4 regions of the Stenotrophomonas sp. YJH_SMC_94-11 genome follow, and region 1 is predicted to be linked to each of the others. Evidence: predicted binding sites of a transcription regulator. Region 1 holds the regulator's gene; each other region holds the start of a gene.
What was found. Region 1 encodes FliA, which starts transcription of late flagellar genes. Its sites were predicted from a motif close to TAAAGTTTNNCNNNCNNNGGCCGATAA; they were not measured.
Positions count from the first base shown of each region.

Region 2: AC5P74_RS18210 (methyl-accepting chemotaxis protein) is a predicted target of FliA. The motif match lies at 1,365-1,391, and genes of this name have one in related genera.
Region 3: AC5P74_RS06010 (methyl-accepting chemotaxis protein) is a predicted target of FliA. The motif match lies at 1,812-1,838, and genes of this name have one in related genera.
Region 4: AC5P74_RS01835 (methyl-accepting chemotaxis protein) is a predicted target of FliA. The motif match lies at 2,371-2,397, and genes of this name have one in related genera.

Region 1 is NZ_JCAFTR010000016.1:19,930-23,409, forward strand. Features, by position in the region: gene AC5P74_RS19695 (MinD/ParA family ATP-binding protein) at 1-709, shown strand, start outside; gene AC5P74_RS19700 (RNA polymerase sigma factor FliA) at 706-1,449, shown strand; gene cheY (chemotaxis response regulator CheY) at 1,507-1,899, shown strand; gene AC5P74_RS19710 (protein phosphatase CheZ) at 1,899-2,504, shown strand; gene AC5P74_RS19715 (chemotaxis protein CheA) at 2,507-3,480, shown strand, end outside.
Region 2 is NZ_JCAFTR010000012.1:42,075-45,554, reverse strand. Features, by position in the region: gene AC5P74_RS18220 (M23 family metallopeptidase) at 1-220, opposite strand, end outside; gene AC5P74_RS18215 (L,D-transpeptidase family protein) at 225-1,187, opposite strand; gene AC5P74_RS18210 (methyl-accepting chemotaxis protein) at 1,421-3,480, shown strand, end outside.
Region 3 is NZ_JCAFTR010000002.1:377,002-380,481, forward strand. Features, by position in the region: gene AC5P74_RS05995 (hypothetical protein) at 1-155, shown strand, start outside; gene AC5P74_RS06000 (putative quinol monooxygenase) at 97-387, opposite strand; gene AC5P74_RS06005 (DUF5694 domain-containing protein) at 449-1,537, opposite strand; gene AC5P74_RS06010 (methyl-accepting chemotaxis protein) at 2,070-3,480, shown strand, end outside.
Region 4 is NZ_JCAFTR010000001.1:401,796-405,275, reverse strand. Features, by position in the region: gene AC5P74_RS01835 (methyl-accepting chemotaxis protein) at 1-2,342, opposite strand, end outside; gene AC5P74_RS01830 (arylamine N-acetyltransferase family protein) at 2,545-3,384, shown strand.

The sequences.
Region 1 (3,480 bases):
GCTGGACGCCGACCTCGGCCTGGCCAACATCGACGTGATCCTGGGCTTGAATCCCACCTTTACGCTGGCCGACCTGGTTGCCGGCCGCTGCTCGCTGGACGATGTCATCGTCGAAGGCCCGAACGGCGTGCTGGTGGTCCCGGCCGCGTCCGGCCGCCGGCACATGGCCGAGCTGGCCCCGGCCGAGCACGTCGGCCTGGTCAACGTGTTCTCCGAGCTGGAGCGCGAGCTGGACATCATGGTGGTGGACACCGCCGCGGGCATCACCGACGGCGTGCTGACCTTCTGCCAGGCCGCGCAGGACACCGTGGTCGTGGTCTGTGACGAGCCGGCTTCAATCACCGACGCCTACGCGCTGATCAAGGTGCTGTCGCGTGAACGGGGCGTGGACCGCATCCAGGTGGTGGCCAACATGGTGCGCGACCCCAATGAGGGCCGCGTGCTGTACGAGAAGCTGACCCGCGTCTGCGAGAAGTTCCTCGCCGATGTCTCGCTGAACTACCTGGGCTGCGTGCCGCAGGATGACTGGCTGCGCCTGTCGGTGCAGCGCCAGCAGCCGGTGGTGAAGGCCTACCCGTCCAGCCCGTCCGCACTGGCGATCACCGAGATCGCGCGCCGCACGGCCCGCTGGCAGGCGCCGACCGAACCACGCGGCGGCGTCGAGTTCTTCCTCGAACGCATCCTCAAGCAGCGCGGGGTGGCGGCATGAAAGGCGCGGCCCAGTACAGGGAAGTCCAGCGCTCGGCGGCCAACGACGTCATCGCCCAGCACTCGGACCTGGTGCGGCGCATCGCCCACCATCTGGCCGCGCGCCTGCCGGCCAGCGTCGAAGTCGACGACCTGATCCAGGCTGGCATGATGGGCCTGATCGAGGCTTCGCGCAGCTACGACGCCGACCAGGGCGCCTCGTTCGAGACCTATGCCTCGATCCGTATCCGTGGCTCGATGATCGACGAGATCCGCCGTGGCGACTGGGTGCCGCGCTCGGTGCACCGCCGTGCACGCGATGCTGCCGCCACCATCCGCCGCCTGGAACAGAGCAGCGGACGCGCCGCCAGCGCCACCGAAGTGGCCGCCGCGATGGAGATGCCACTGCCCGAATATCTGCGCCTGATGGAAGACGCCGCGCGTGGCCAGGTGCTGAGCCTGGAGTCGCGCATTGAGGACCAGGGCGAGCTGGACACGGTCGCACAGGGTGGCCCGACCCCGCAGCAGGTGCTGGAGCGCAGCGAGTTCGGCCGCGAGCTGGGCAAGGCCATCGGCCATCTGCCCGAGCGCGAACAGCTGGTGCTCTCGCTCTACTACGAGCAGGAACTCAACCTGAAGGAGATCGGCGCGGTGCTCGGCGTGAGCGAGTCGCGGGTCTGCCAGATCCACGGCCAGGCCGTGCTGCGCCTGCGCGGCCGGCTGAAGGTATTCGAGGCCGTCGACGCCGGCCTCGAAGAATGAACATCCCCGAGGCAGCTGCCCCCGGCCGCCCGGAATGAACAACAAAGGAACTCTGCTTTGAACAAGAACATGCGCATCCTGATCGTCGACGACTTCTCGACCATGCGTCGCATCGTCAAGAACCTGCTGGGCGATCTGGGCTTCACCAACACCGCCGAAGCCGAGGACGGGCATGCCGCGCTGTCGCTGCTGCAGAGCCAGCCGTTCGATTTCGTGGTCACCGACTGGAACATGCCGGTAATGACCGGCATCGAGCTGCTCAAGGCGATCCGTGCCGACGCCAAGCTGAAGACCCTGCCGGTGCTGATGGTCACCGCCGAAGCCAAGCGCGAGCAGATCATCGAAGCGGCCCAGAACGGCGTGAACGGCTACATCATCAAGCCGTTCACCGCGCAGACGCTGGAAGAGAAGCTCGGCAAGATCTTCGAACGCCTGGCGGCCAGTGCCTGATGGATACCACGGTCGACAAGAATGCCCTCGCCCTGCGCCTGCAGGAAGCACTGGACGCACTGGAGTCCGGTGACGAAACCGCCTGGCGGCAACGCATCGACGGACTGGTCGCGCTGCGCACGCAGCCGATGATGAGCGGCCTCTCGCGGCTGGCCCGCGAGCTCGGGCAGGCCCTGGGTGAACTGCCGACCGTACCCAGCGAGGCCGGCGAACTGGACGATGCCTGCGCACGCCTGGACCACGTGGTGGCGATGACCGAACAGGCGACGCACCGCACCCTGGACCTGGCCGAGGAATGCCGCAGCCTGACCGAACAGTTGCGCGCCGAAGGCCTGCAGCCGGGCCAGGATGCACAGCTCGAGCGCATCCGCCACAACCTCACCGAGATCGCCCTGACCCAGAGCTACCAGGACCTGACGGGGCAGATCATCCGTCGCGTGGTCGGCATCGTCCGCCGTGTGCATGAGGGCTTCGGCGCGCTCGGCCTGCCGCCGGAACAGCATCGCACCGATCCGGAACTGGCCGGGCCGGCACTGAAGGGACTGGACCGCCACGCGGTCTCGCAGAACGACGCCGACGACCTGCTGTCGGACCTGGGGCTGTAAGCATGAGCGCGGTATCCGACGACATCACTGCCGATTTCATCATCGAGGCGCAGGAAATCCTGGATCGCCTGGGCGAACAGCTGGTGTCGCTGGAGCAGGCACCACAGGACACCGAGCAACTCAACGCGGTGTTCCGGGGCTACCACACGCTCAAGGGCGGCGCCGGCTTCCTCGGCGTCACCGCCATGGTCGAGTTGTGCCACGCCGCCGAAGAAGCGCTGGGCATCGCGCGCGCGGGCCAGGCCGTGCTGCAGGCCCATCACTTCGATGCCGCCCAGCAATCGCTGGACTACCTGCAAGCGATGCTGGATGCAGTTTCCTCCGGCACCGAGCCGGGCTATGCGCCGCCGGAGCTGATCGCCCAGTTCGACATGCATGGCGGTGCCGTGGCTGCACCCGCCGCCGCAGCAGCTCCCGCTGCGGGTGGCAGCGACCTGATCACCGACGACGAGTTCGAGGCCCTGCTCGACCAGCTGCACGGCGGCAACGCACCGACTGCGGTGGCGCCAGCAAAGAAGGCCGACGACGGCCTGATCAGCGAAGACGAGTTCGAAGCCCTGCTCGACCAGCTGCACGGTGGCGCCGCACCCGGCGCCAAGCCCATCGCTGCGGCAGCGCCCGCACCGATCGCGGGACCACGCCCACTGGCCGCACCGGCCGCACCGGCACCTGCAGCGGCGACCAAGCCGGCCGCCAAGCCGCTGGCCGAAGCCGAACACACCGTGCGCGTGGACACCAAGCGCCTGGACGCGATCGTCAATCTGATCGGCGAACTGGTGCTGTCACGCAACCGGCTCAAGACCCTGCGTGCGCGCCTGCGCGACGAGGAACTGGACCGCGCCGTGTCCACCCTGGACATCGCCACCGCGCGCCTGCAGTCGGCGGTGATGCGTACCCGCATGCAGCCGGTAGGCAAGGTCTTCTCGCGCTTCCCCAAGGTCGCCCGAGACGTTGCCCGCTCGCTGAAGAAGGAAGT
Region 2 (3,480 bases), on a different contig from region 1:
AGCCGGACGGTGCATCGGCAGCCTGGGCGGCCGGCGGCGCGGTGGAGGCGGGTGGGGCTGTTGCGCCTGGCGCTACCGGTTCCGTCACCGGCGCGGCGGCCACCGTCGATGGCGCTTCCGGCAGCGCGTCGGTCATCGGCTCATCCATATCGCGGTGCAGCCACCAACCTGCACCCAATCCCAGCAGAACACCCAGCACGATCAGTTGCGAAAGACGCATCGACTCACTCCTGCATCACGACAGGCACCGAGGTGTCCACTGCGTCGGCCACGCGCAGTGCATCCCAATTGGTCATGCGTACGCAGCCATGCGACTCGGTCTTGCCCACGTGGCCGGGTTCAGGCGTGCCATGCAAGCCGTAATGCGGCTTGGACAGATCGATCCAGACCCGGCCGACCGGATTGTTCGGGCCGGGCGGCAGCGTGGCTTTCTTTTCCCCCTTGCGGGCATCCCAGAACAGCTTGGGGTTGTAGTGGAACGGCGGGTCGCGGTACACGCCCAGGATTTTCCATTCGCCGATCGGCAACGGGTCGTGCTGGCTGCCGGATGACACCGGCACCTGCGCGATCAGCTTGCCCTGCGCGTCCAGTAGCTGCAGCGTGGAGTCGGATTTGTCGACCACGATCCTGGCGGCCTTCGGCAATGCGGCCGGGGCGATGTTGGGGACCTGGATGCGGCTGCCAGCCCTGGTCAGATCCACGCCGGGATTGAGCATCTTCATCAGCTCTGGGGACGCGTGGAAGCGCTCGCCCAGGGCTTCTTCCACACTGCTGTAGCCCAGCGATTTCAGCTTGGCCTGGGCGGCGGGTCCTTTCGGTATCGGCTGGAACGGGCCGGCGACATCCTCAGCAGTCAGCGTGTAGCTGGCCAGCGGCGTGATCGTATCGGCCTGCAGAGCCTTCCAGGTGGCGTCGTCCAGCTCACCCGTTACGGTCAGGCCGTGTGCCGTCTGGAAGCCTGACACCGCCCGCCGCTGGTTGCTGCCTACCTCACCATCAATCTGGCCCGGAGAGAAGTTCGCACGATCCAGCAGCACCTGGGCATGCAGTGCGGAGCGCACTGCGGTGTCCGGGCCAGCCTTCTCGGCAATGGGGGCGGGCAGGTTGGGCGGCGGCGCCTGCGCGAAGGCCGGCGACGCCAGCAGCGAGATTGCGAGCAGGGTGGATCGAGACACAGATGAGCGCATTGGGATCTCCAGCAGGTACGCCGCCACCTTGCCCGCAGGCGGCGCCGAGCCGCCGTGAAAGGGATCTGATGCCCGCATGAGCAGGCATGTCATTGCGGCCGGTTGCCAGCGGCAGGTGTCGCTGGGACGGGGGGTCACCAAGGTGAACGGTGGCCGACGCCGTCGATGGGCGGCGATCAAGATTGCCTGCCGTGCCGCCGATAAGGCCACATCCCCCCGTTTTGGATACCCCCATGAACTACTTGAGGAACGTCAGGGTTGCCTGGCGTCTTGGGCTGGGCTTTGGCCTGTTGCTGCTGCTGGTTGCCGCCGTAGTGGCCACCGGCGCCACCGCCAGCGTCGTGCAGAAGCGCGCGATGCAGCAGGTGGTCGACGTCAGCGTGGCCAAGGTGCGCCTGTTGTCGCAGATGCTCGACGCCAACAACCAGATGATGGTGGTGCGGCGCGAGATGCTGATCCGCCAGGGCGAAGACCGCGGCAGCGATGAGAAGCGCATTGCCGATCTGGTCAAGCGCTATGAGGCCAGCTGGACCGCCTACCAGGCACTGCCAGGCGATGCGGAGGGCAAGGCCATCGCGGAAACCATCGCGGCCAAGCGTGCCATCGCGCGCCCGCTCAACAAGCAGACCAGCGAACTGATGGAGCAGGGCGACTACCCGGGCGCCGTGGCGCTGACCCTGGGTCCGGTGCAGGAAGCCGCTAACGGCTGGAACAAGGCGCTGTCCGATGGCGTGGACTTCGAGGAGAAGGAAAGCCGTGAGGCTGCCGCCGAGGCGATCCGCCTGGGCGAGCGCAGCCTGCTGCAGCTGCTGGTGCTGGGCGGCGTCGCGCTGCTGGTGGGTATCGGTGCCTCGGTGATGATCGGCCGCAGCCTGACCGGTCCGCTGGCGCGCGCGGTGAACCTGGCCGAGCGCCTGTCCAAGGGACAGCTGGACCAGGAGTTCCGCCTCGGTGGCCGCGACGAGCTGACCCAGCTGGGCGAGGCGATGGCCAGCGTGCGCCAGAGTGTGCAGGCGGCGATCGGCGCGCAGTTGCAGATGGCCGAGCAGCACGAGGCCGGTGCAATCCGCTATCGCATGGACGCCAGTGCGTTCCCCGGTGATTTCGGCCGCATGGTGCAGGCCACCAACAGCCTGGTGGAGTCGCACGTGCAGGTGGAACTGCTGATGGCCGAGGTGATGCAGCGTTACGCCATGGGTGACCTCAGCCGCGACCTGCCGGACTACCCGGGCGAGAAGGGCACGCTGACCCGCACCCTGGCGGCGGTGAAGCAGAGCCTGATGGCGATCAACGCGCAGATCGATGAACTGGCCCGCGCCGCACGCGCCGGCGATTTCAGCATGCGTGGCGATGCCGCTGCGTTCCAGTACCAGTTCCAGACGATGGTCGAGCACCTCAACGGCATGATGGCCAGTTCGCAGGCCAGCATCGCCGATGTTTCCGACGTGCTGCGCGCGATCTCGCATGGCGACCTGACCGCACGCATGGAGGGCGAGTACGACGGCGTGTTTGCGCGCATGCGCGACGATGCCAACACCACCACCGCGCAGCTGACCGGCATTGTCCGCGGCATCCAGGTGGCTGCCGACAGCATCAACAACGCGGCCCAGGAACTGGCCGCCGGCAACAACGACCTGTCGCGCCGCACCGAGCAGCAGGCCGCGAATCTGGAAGAAGCGGCCGCGTCGATGGAGGAGCTGACCTCCACCGTACGCCAGAACGCCGAACTGGCGCGTCAGGCCGACAGCGAAGCGCATGCCGCCGGTGCCGCCGTGCGCGAGACCGAGCAGGCGATGGCACAGATGGCATCGGTGATGGGCGAAATCGATCAGTCCTCGGCGCGCATCTCGGAAATCTCCACGGTGATCGACGGCATCGCGTTCCAGACCAACATCCTGGCGCTGAATGCCGCAGTGGAAGCTGCGCGTGCAGGCGAGCAGGGCCGTGGCTTTGCCGTGGTCGCCAGCGAAGTGCGCACGCTCGCACAGCGTGCCGGTGTCGCCGCCAAGGAGATCAAGGAACTGATCGAGGACGCCGCTTCCAAGGTGAAGAGTGGCCTGGCGGTGACCGTTGAATCGGAAGCCGCGATCGCACGCGTGGCGCAGGCCAGTTCGCGCACCACCCAGCTGATGAGCGACATCGCAGCGGCCAGCAAGGAGCAGGCCGCCGGCATCGAGCAGGTCAACCAGGTGGTGGTGCAGATGGACCAGGTGACCCAGCAGAACGCCGCGCTTGTGGAAGAAGCCACTGCCGCGAGCCGCGCGCTGGAAGAACAGGCGCATGCACTGACCAC
Region 3 (3,480 bases), on a different contig from region 1:
TCGCGCTGCTGGTCCTGAGCCTGGCGTGCACGGTTGCAGCCTGCCTGTTGCTGTGGCGGCACGGCCGCAGCGTCGGCGGGCGTCTCGCTTCCGGCACTACACCCGTGCGGCGTCCATCAGCAGGACCCGGCACGGTGCGCGCTGGAACGCGTTGATCTGAGGCACCAGACGCTGGAAGTGCTCGCTGGCGCAATGGATATCCAGTGCGTCGCGGTCCGGCCATTGCTCGATGAAGACGAAATGCCCGGGGTCCTTCTGGTCGACGAACAGTTCATAGCCGAGGCAGAGCGGCTCGCGCTGCGTGCATGCGACCAGCTCGCGGTACAGGGGAAGCACGGTATCCACGGCATCGGGATGGATGAAATCCTCGGCGATCACTTTCAGCATGTCGGCACCTGCAGACGGGCCTTGCAGGATAGTGCCAGCGCATGGCCGGCACCTATCCTGGTCAACGCAATACTGCGTCAGTACTGACCAGCTGCACGTCGTGCATCTGATTGAGGTAGGCCTCGTAGTAGCCCTTGTGCGAGGCACCGACGATGGCCAGCATTCGGCTGCCAGGGTGCAGGCCCAGCACGTCGCGGATGTTGGCGACCATGCGCAGGTTGCGGGTTTCCCAGTAACCGACATACATCCGGCCGAACGCCTTGGAGGACGGCTCGACGAGCGTCGCGCCGAAGTCGCTCTGGTACGCGGCCATCGCTGCCGCCGGGCTGTTGTAGTCCCTATACAGCGCGATGACGCCGCCAGGCTTGTCCAGGTTGGCCACGAGGCGTGCATCTGCCTCCCGTCGCGCGCGCGAGTGCGTATTGTTCCAGGCACCGGTGATGGTCGCGCTGGCCGCCGCTTCATCCTCGGCGGGCGTGGGGGAATCGGCCGTATGGTCGTCCACGGCCCACAGCCGTTCATGCCCGAGGCGGGCGGCGACTTCGGCGGCGATCAGGTTGGTTTCATTGCGGCGAACCAGGCCTTTATCGAGGATCTCGACCAGGGCGGGGGTCAATCCATCACCGGCTTTGCGCTCGGACGCAGGCAGGCGCAGCCACTGCACCTGCGCCGAGCCGCGTTCGCCCGCTGCCAGGAACAATGCAGCGAGTCGACGACGCTGGGCGGGCGCCGGCTCGTCCGGCCATGTCGCAAGCAGGCGCTCGGCCTGGGCGTTCGCTGAAGGCACGTCCAGGCCGGTGGCAGCCTGCGCAGCGGTGGTGTCGAAGCAGTAGGTGGCCACGCTCTCGGCATAGCGTGCCGGGTAGCGACGCATGAAATCACACTGCAGGCCTGACAGGTCTTCGGTGGCGATCAGCTCGGGCTTCCAGGTGACCAGTCGCTGCAGCAACGGTTCAAGCAAGGCGGGCTGGAAGGACTTGGGCAGGCCGGACAGGTGGGCGGTGCCCAGTACCAGTACCTCGTTCGGTCGCCCTGCAGGCGGCCCCTTCAGCTGGTCCGGCTGGAAGGCGGGCCGATAGGTGGCATCGGCAGCGAGGGCGCCGGTACTGCACAGGCCCAGGATCAAGAGGCTGGCCAAGCGTGGGAACATGCGATCTCCGTGTCAGTGAGCGTCCTGCGGTTCGCTGCATGCTGGCCATTTTCACCTGCCATGGAATCGCCCGTTGGTCATGCAAACCTTTTGGGCTTGAACTGCATCGGCGTGCCGGGCAAGGCTATGCCCAGTGACGGCGGCAACGCGCGATATGTTCCGTGACGACACCCCGTGCCCCGCCGAGCGTGAGCAGAATGTGAAGTACATCGCGATTGTCTAGCGCGCCCCTGCAGCCGCATCTGAAGTTGCGACGGACGTCGCGTAATCCGGCTAAAGCCACCGATCCCCTCGCCGATACTCCCTCTGGATCCCGCTCCAGTCACCCGCCGCAGGACCCCAGGCCGTCCCCGATGGGCGGCCCGCGCTGTGTGTTCCGCCGCTCCCAGATGCCGATCGCACCCGCAGCAGACGTTCGTGGCAGTCGCTCGAGAGGTGCCGGTTGGCACCTGTAGTCCCTGGCACCTGAAGTTGCCGCCGGGCATCCCGCCCGTCGGGTCGCAACCGCTTACCGGACACCGAGGATCAGACAATGCTCATTCCAGGCTTCACGGCGGGCGCGCAGGCGCCGGCCGAGCTGCATACCCGTTGGTCGCCGTGGCGTGCCCTGCTGGGCGCGCTGGCTCCCCAGCACCGCACCGGCGCCGAGGCCGTGTCCGATGGCCGTGCCGAGCTGGAAGCCCAGGTCGCGGCGCTTCACCGGGTCCAGGCGGTCATCGAGTTCGCCCTCGATGGCACCATCCTGCAGGCCAATGACAACTTCCTGCAGGCGATGGGCTACCGGCTGGAGGAGATCCAGGGAAAGCATCATTCCCTGTTCGTCGATCCCGAGCAGGCGCGCAGCGCCGAGTACCGCGAGTTCTGGGCGCGGCTGGGGCGTGGCGAATATGACGCTGGCCAGTACCGGCGCTTCGGCAAGGGCCAGCGCGAGATCTGGATCCAGGCCTCGTACAACCCGGTGCTGGACCGGCAGGGGCGGCCTTACAAGGTGGTCAAGTTCGCCACCGACATCACTGCGCAGAAGCTGCAGGCAGCCGACTCGGCCGGGCAGCTGGCGGCGATCGACAAGTCGCAGGCGGTGATCGAGTTCGGCATGGACGGCCGCATCCTTTCGGCCAACGACAACTTCCTGGCCGCCACCGGCTACAGCCTGGACGACGTGCGTGGCCAGCACCACTCGCTGTTCGTCGAGCCCGAGTATCGTGGCAGTGCCGAGTATCGCCAGTTCTGGGAGAAGCTCGGCCGTGGCGAATACGATGCCGGCCAGTACCGGCGCCTCGGCAAGGGCGGGCGCGAGGTCTGGATCCAGGCGTCCTACAACCCGATCCTGGATCTCAACGGAAAGCCGTTCAAGGTGGTCAAGTACGCCACCGACATCACCGCGCAGGTGCATGAGAACCAGGCCATGCAACGTGCCGTGGCGCAGACCCGTGAAGTGGTGGCGGCCGCGAAGGAGGGCGACCTGACCCGGCGCGTGGCCACTGCCGACAAGAACGGGCCGATCGCCGAGCTGTGCGAGGGCGTGAATTCGTTGGTGGAGGCGATGGCCGCGATCATCGCCCAGATCAAGTTCGCCGCCGACACCATCGTCGTCGGTGCCACCGAGATTGCGCAGGGCAACAGCGATCTGTCGCAGCGCACCGAGCAGCAGGCCGCGTCGCTGGAGGAGACCGCGGTGTCGATGAAGGGCCTGGCCGAGACCGTGCAGCGCACCGCGACCAACGCACGGCAGGCCAGTCAGCTGGCCGGTGGTGCTGCTGATGTCGCTGCCCGCGGTGGCAACGTGGTGCACGAAGTGGTCGAGACCATGGCCGTGATCAACGCGTCCTCGCGGCGCATCGTCGACATCATCGGCGTGATCGACGGCATTGCTTTCCAGACCAACATCCTTGCGTTGAACGCGGCGGTGGAAGCAGCGCGTGCCGGCGAACACGGGCGTGGCT
Region 4 (3,480 bases), on a different contig from region 1:
GACGCACTGCGGATACCCGCCAGCAGCTCGGCCAGCTGCTGCACGCTGCCGACGATCTCGCCCATCGTGGTGCCGGCCTGTTCGGCCTGCTGGTTGCCCTCTCCCACACGCGCCACCGAATCCTCGATCAGGCCCTTGATCTGCTTGGCCGCCTCTGCGCTGCGTTGTGCAAGCAGGCGCACTTCCGCGGCTACCACGGCGAAACTGCGGCCCTGCTCACCGGCACGGGCCGCTTCCACCGCCGCATTCAGCGCCAGGATGTTGGTCTGGAAGGCGATGCCGTCGATCAGCTGGGTAATGTCGCCGATCCGCCGCGATGCCGCGCTGATGCCCTGCATGGTCGCCACCACCTGGCCGACAGCCTCGCCGCCGCGCTGCGCCACCGCAGCCGCTCCCTTGACCAGCGCGTCGGCACGGCCTGCGGCATCAGCATTGCGACCGACCGTATCGGTCAGTTCGTGCATGGAAGCGGCGGTCTCTTCCAGGTTGGCGGCCTGCTGCTCGGTGCGCTGTGACAGATCTTGATGACCGGCAACGATCTCGCCAACGCCGGTATCGAGACTGGAGGTGGCGTGCTGGATGCGGGTGACGATGTGGCCCAGCTGTGCGACCGTCGCGTTGGCATCATCGCGCATGCGCGCGAACACGCCCTGCAGCTCACCCTCCATGCGCACGCTGAGGTCACCACGGGCCAGCGCAGCCAGCAATGCCTGCAGGTCGCCGAGGTTGGTTTCAAACGTCGCCAGCAGGCGGTTGATGCTGGTCGACAACGTGCGCACGAAGCCCTGCTTGCCCTCCAGCGCGATGCGACCGTGCAGGTCGCCGTGTGCTGCAGCATCGACCAGGGCAGCGACCTCGGTTTCCAGCAGGGTCTCCAGCGCACGACTGCGCCATTCCACCGCTACGCCGAGGAATTGCCCTTCATCGATGACGGGGTTGGCAATCAGCTGGTAACGCGTGCCGGCATGGCCGATCTCGCGCTCTTCGCGCTGGCGCACGCCGGCCAGGCTGGCCAACGCCGGATGCAGGCGTACCGCGTCGCTGCCCACCAGCGCTTCGTTCCGCAGGTCAAGCAGCTGCAGCAATGCCGGGTTGGCGTAGGCGACCTGCCCTTCCGCATCGATCACCATCAAACCGGTCTGTGCACTGTCCAATGCCTGGCGCACCCGGGTGTTGCCGCGCGCCACGGCACGCTCGGTCTCGATACGCGCGCGCAGGCGCTGCTGCATGTCGACCAGGCGCTGCGCCAGCTGGCCGATCTCGTCGTTGGCGTTGTAGACGCGCAGGGTGGTGTCCAAGCAGTCGTCAGCGATGTCGCTGGCGAAGCGCAGGGTGTCCTGGATCGGCTGGCGCACCGCACGCAGCACCAGGACCAGACTGGTGATCAGCACGCCGGCCACCAGCAGCAGGGTCAGTGCGAACAGCACGCTCATGGTGCGCGCGCCGGCCTGCTGGCGTGCCTGCGCCCCGGCCAGCGCCGCCACCTGTGCCTGCTGGAATGCGGCCAGCGCAGGCGCTACGCGCGCGGCGGTATCCAGCAGCGACTGCGCTTCCACATCCAGGCCGACGCGGGCCGCGGTATACCCCAGCAATGCGGCCTGATACGCATCCATCCCGGTGCGCAGGGTGACCTGCGCATCCGCGGGCAGGCCCGCCAGCGCGAGATCGAACGGCAGCTTTTCTTCGCTGGCGCGGTCGGCGTGGGTGGAATCACCGTCGAGCAGCAGCAGGGCCTCCTGCCGCCGCATCTTCTGCAGGGACAACGCCAGCGCATCCCGCTGCTGCGCATCCACCTGCCCCTGCAGCGTGTCTGCAGCCTGTTGCAGCTGCGCGGCGAGGCCGGCCTCACCACGGCCCATCTCGTCGCCCCGTTCGAACAGGGCGGCAACACCCTGCGAGAACGCGTCTGCAGCTTCGGTCAGCGCCTGCAGGGCCTTGCGCCGGCCGGCATCCATCGGCATCGTGCGCAGCGCCTGCAGATCGTCCTGCAGCGCCTTTTGCGTGGCCAGCAGCTGCGCGCGGTCGGCATCATCGAAACTGCGTGCATACTGGATCTGCAGGCGGCGCGCTTCGGCCACCCGCGTGGCCAGGCGCGCGGCCAGATCACTGCCGCGCTGGTAGCTGGCCTGGCTGCGCGCAGCCTGCGTGCTGGCATGCCCGGTCCAGGCATAGGCGGCGGCGATTGCAACCAGTCCCAGGCCACAGACCCACAAGGTCGCCTTGAGCTTGTTGGCTACGCTCAGCCGATGCGGTTGCAGCCACAGCAGCAGGCCGGAGGACGCCGGGCGCAGCGCCGCAAGCCGCGTGCGCAGGGACCGGAGGTGGGGGACAACGGCCGACATGACAGACTCCAGGCAGAAGGACGCACCTGTATCGGCCGGATTCAAGGCAACTTTAGAACTTTCGTTGTCCTGGCCCAGCGGTGACGGGCGGACGCGGCCTTTGTACCGGGTGCAGGCGACGCTGGCGTGACACGACCAGCGCCCTTGACCTCAACCCCGGTTGGGGGAGCACAGTGGACCTCCCCTCCCGCCCGGTGCCGCCATGACGACGCTCGATGTCCCCCGCTACCTGCAGCGCCTGCAGCTGGATGCCCCGCCACCGCTGACGCTGGCCGGCCTGACCCTGCTGCAGCAGCGCCACAACGCAGTGCTGCCGTTCGAGACCCTCAGCTGCCTGCTGCGCGATGCGGTACCGATCGACCTGGACAGCGTGCAGCGCAAGCTGCTCGACGACCGTCGTGGCGGCTACTGCTTCGAACTCAACGGCGGCCTGCTGGCGCTGCTGCAGGCGCTGGGCTTCGATGCACAGCCATTGAGCGCGCGCGTGCTGCTGGCTGCCCAGGACGGCGAACTGACCGCACGGACCCACCTGCTGCTGCGCGTGCAGGTGGACGGCGATGACTGGCTGGTGGATGCCGGTTTCGGCAGCCTGACCCCGACCGTGCCGCTGCGGCTGCATGATCCGCAGCCGCAGGCCACGCCGCACGAACGCTATCTGCTGCAGCGGCTGCCAGGCGAGGGGGATTTCGTGCTGTCCGCCGAATCCGCTGACGGCTGGCGGGCGATGTACCGTTTCGACCTGCACGTGCCGGCACCGATCGACAACGTGGTGGGCAACTGGTACGTGTGCACCCATCCCGACTCCAGCTTCCCTGGCCAGCTGCGCGCGTCGCTGACCGGGCCGGACTGGCGACGCACCATCGGCAGCGGCAACTACACCGAGTACCGCCCCGGCCAGGCACCGGACAAGCGTCCGCTGCATGATGTGGGGGATGTGCGTGACGTGCTGCAACGGCGCTTCGGCATGCAGCTACCGGACGACCCTCGACTGGACCCGGCCATCAATGGCTGGCTGCAGCGCTCACGCGCCGCGACCTTGTAGCGCCGAGCCCATGCTCGGCTGAGCTTGGGCGGCGGGGCCAACAACAGCCGAGCGTGGGCTCGGCTCTACAGAGCTGCGTGCGCCTGCAACGCAATG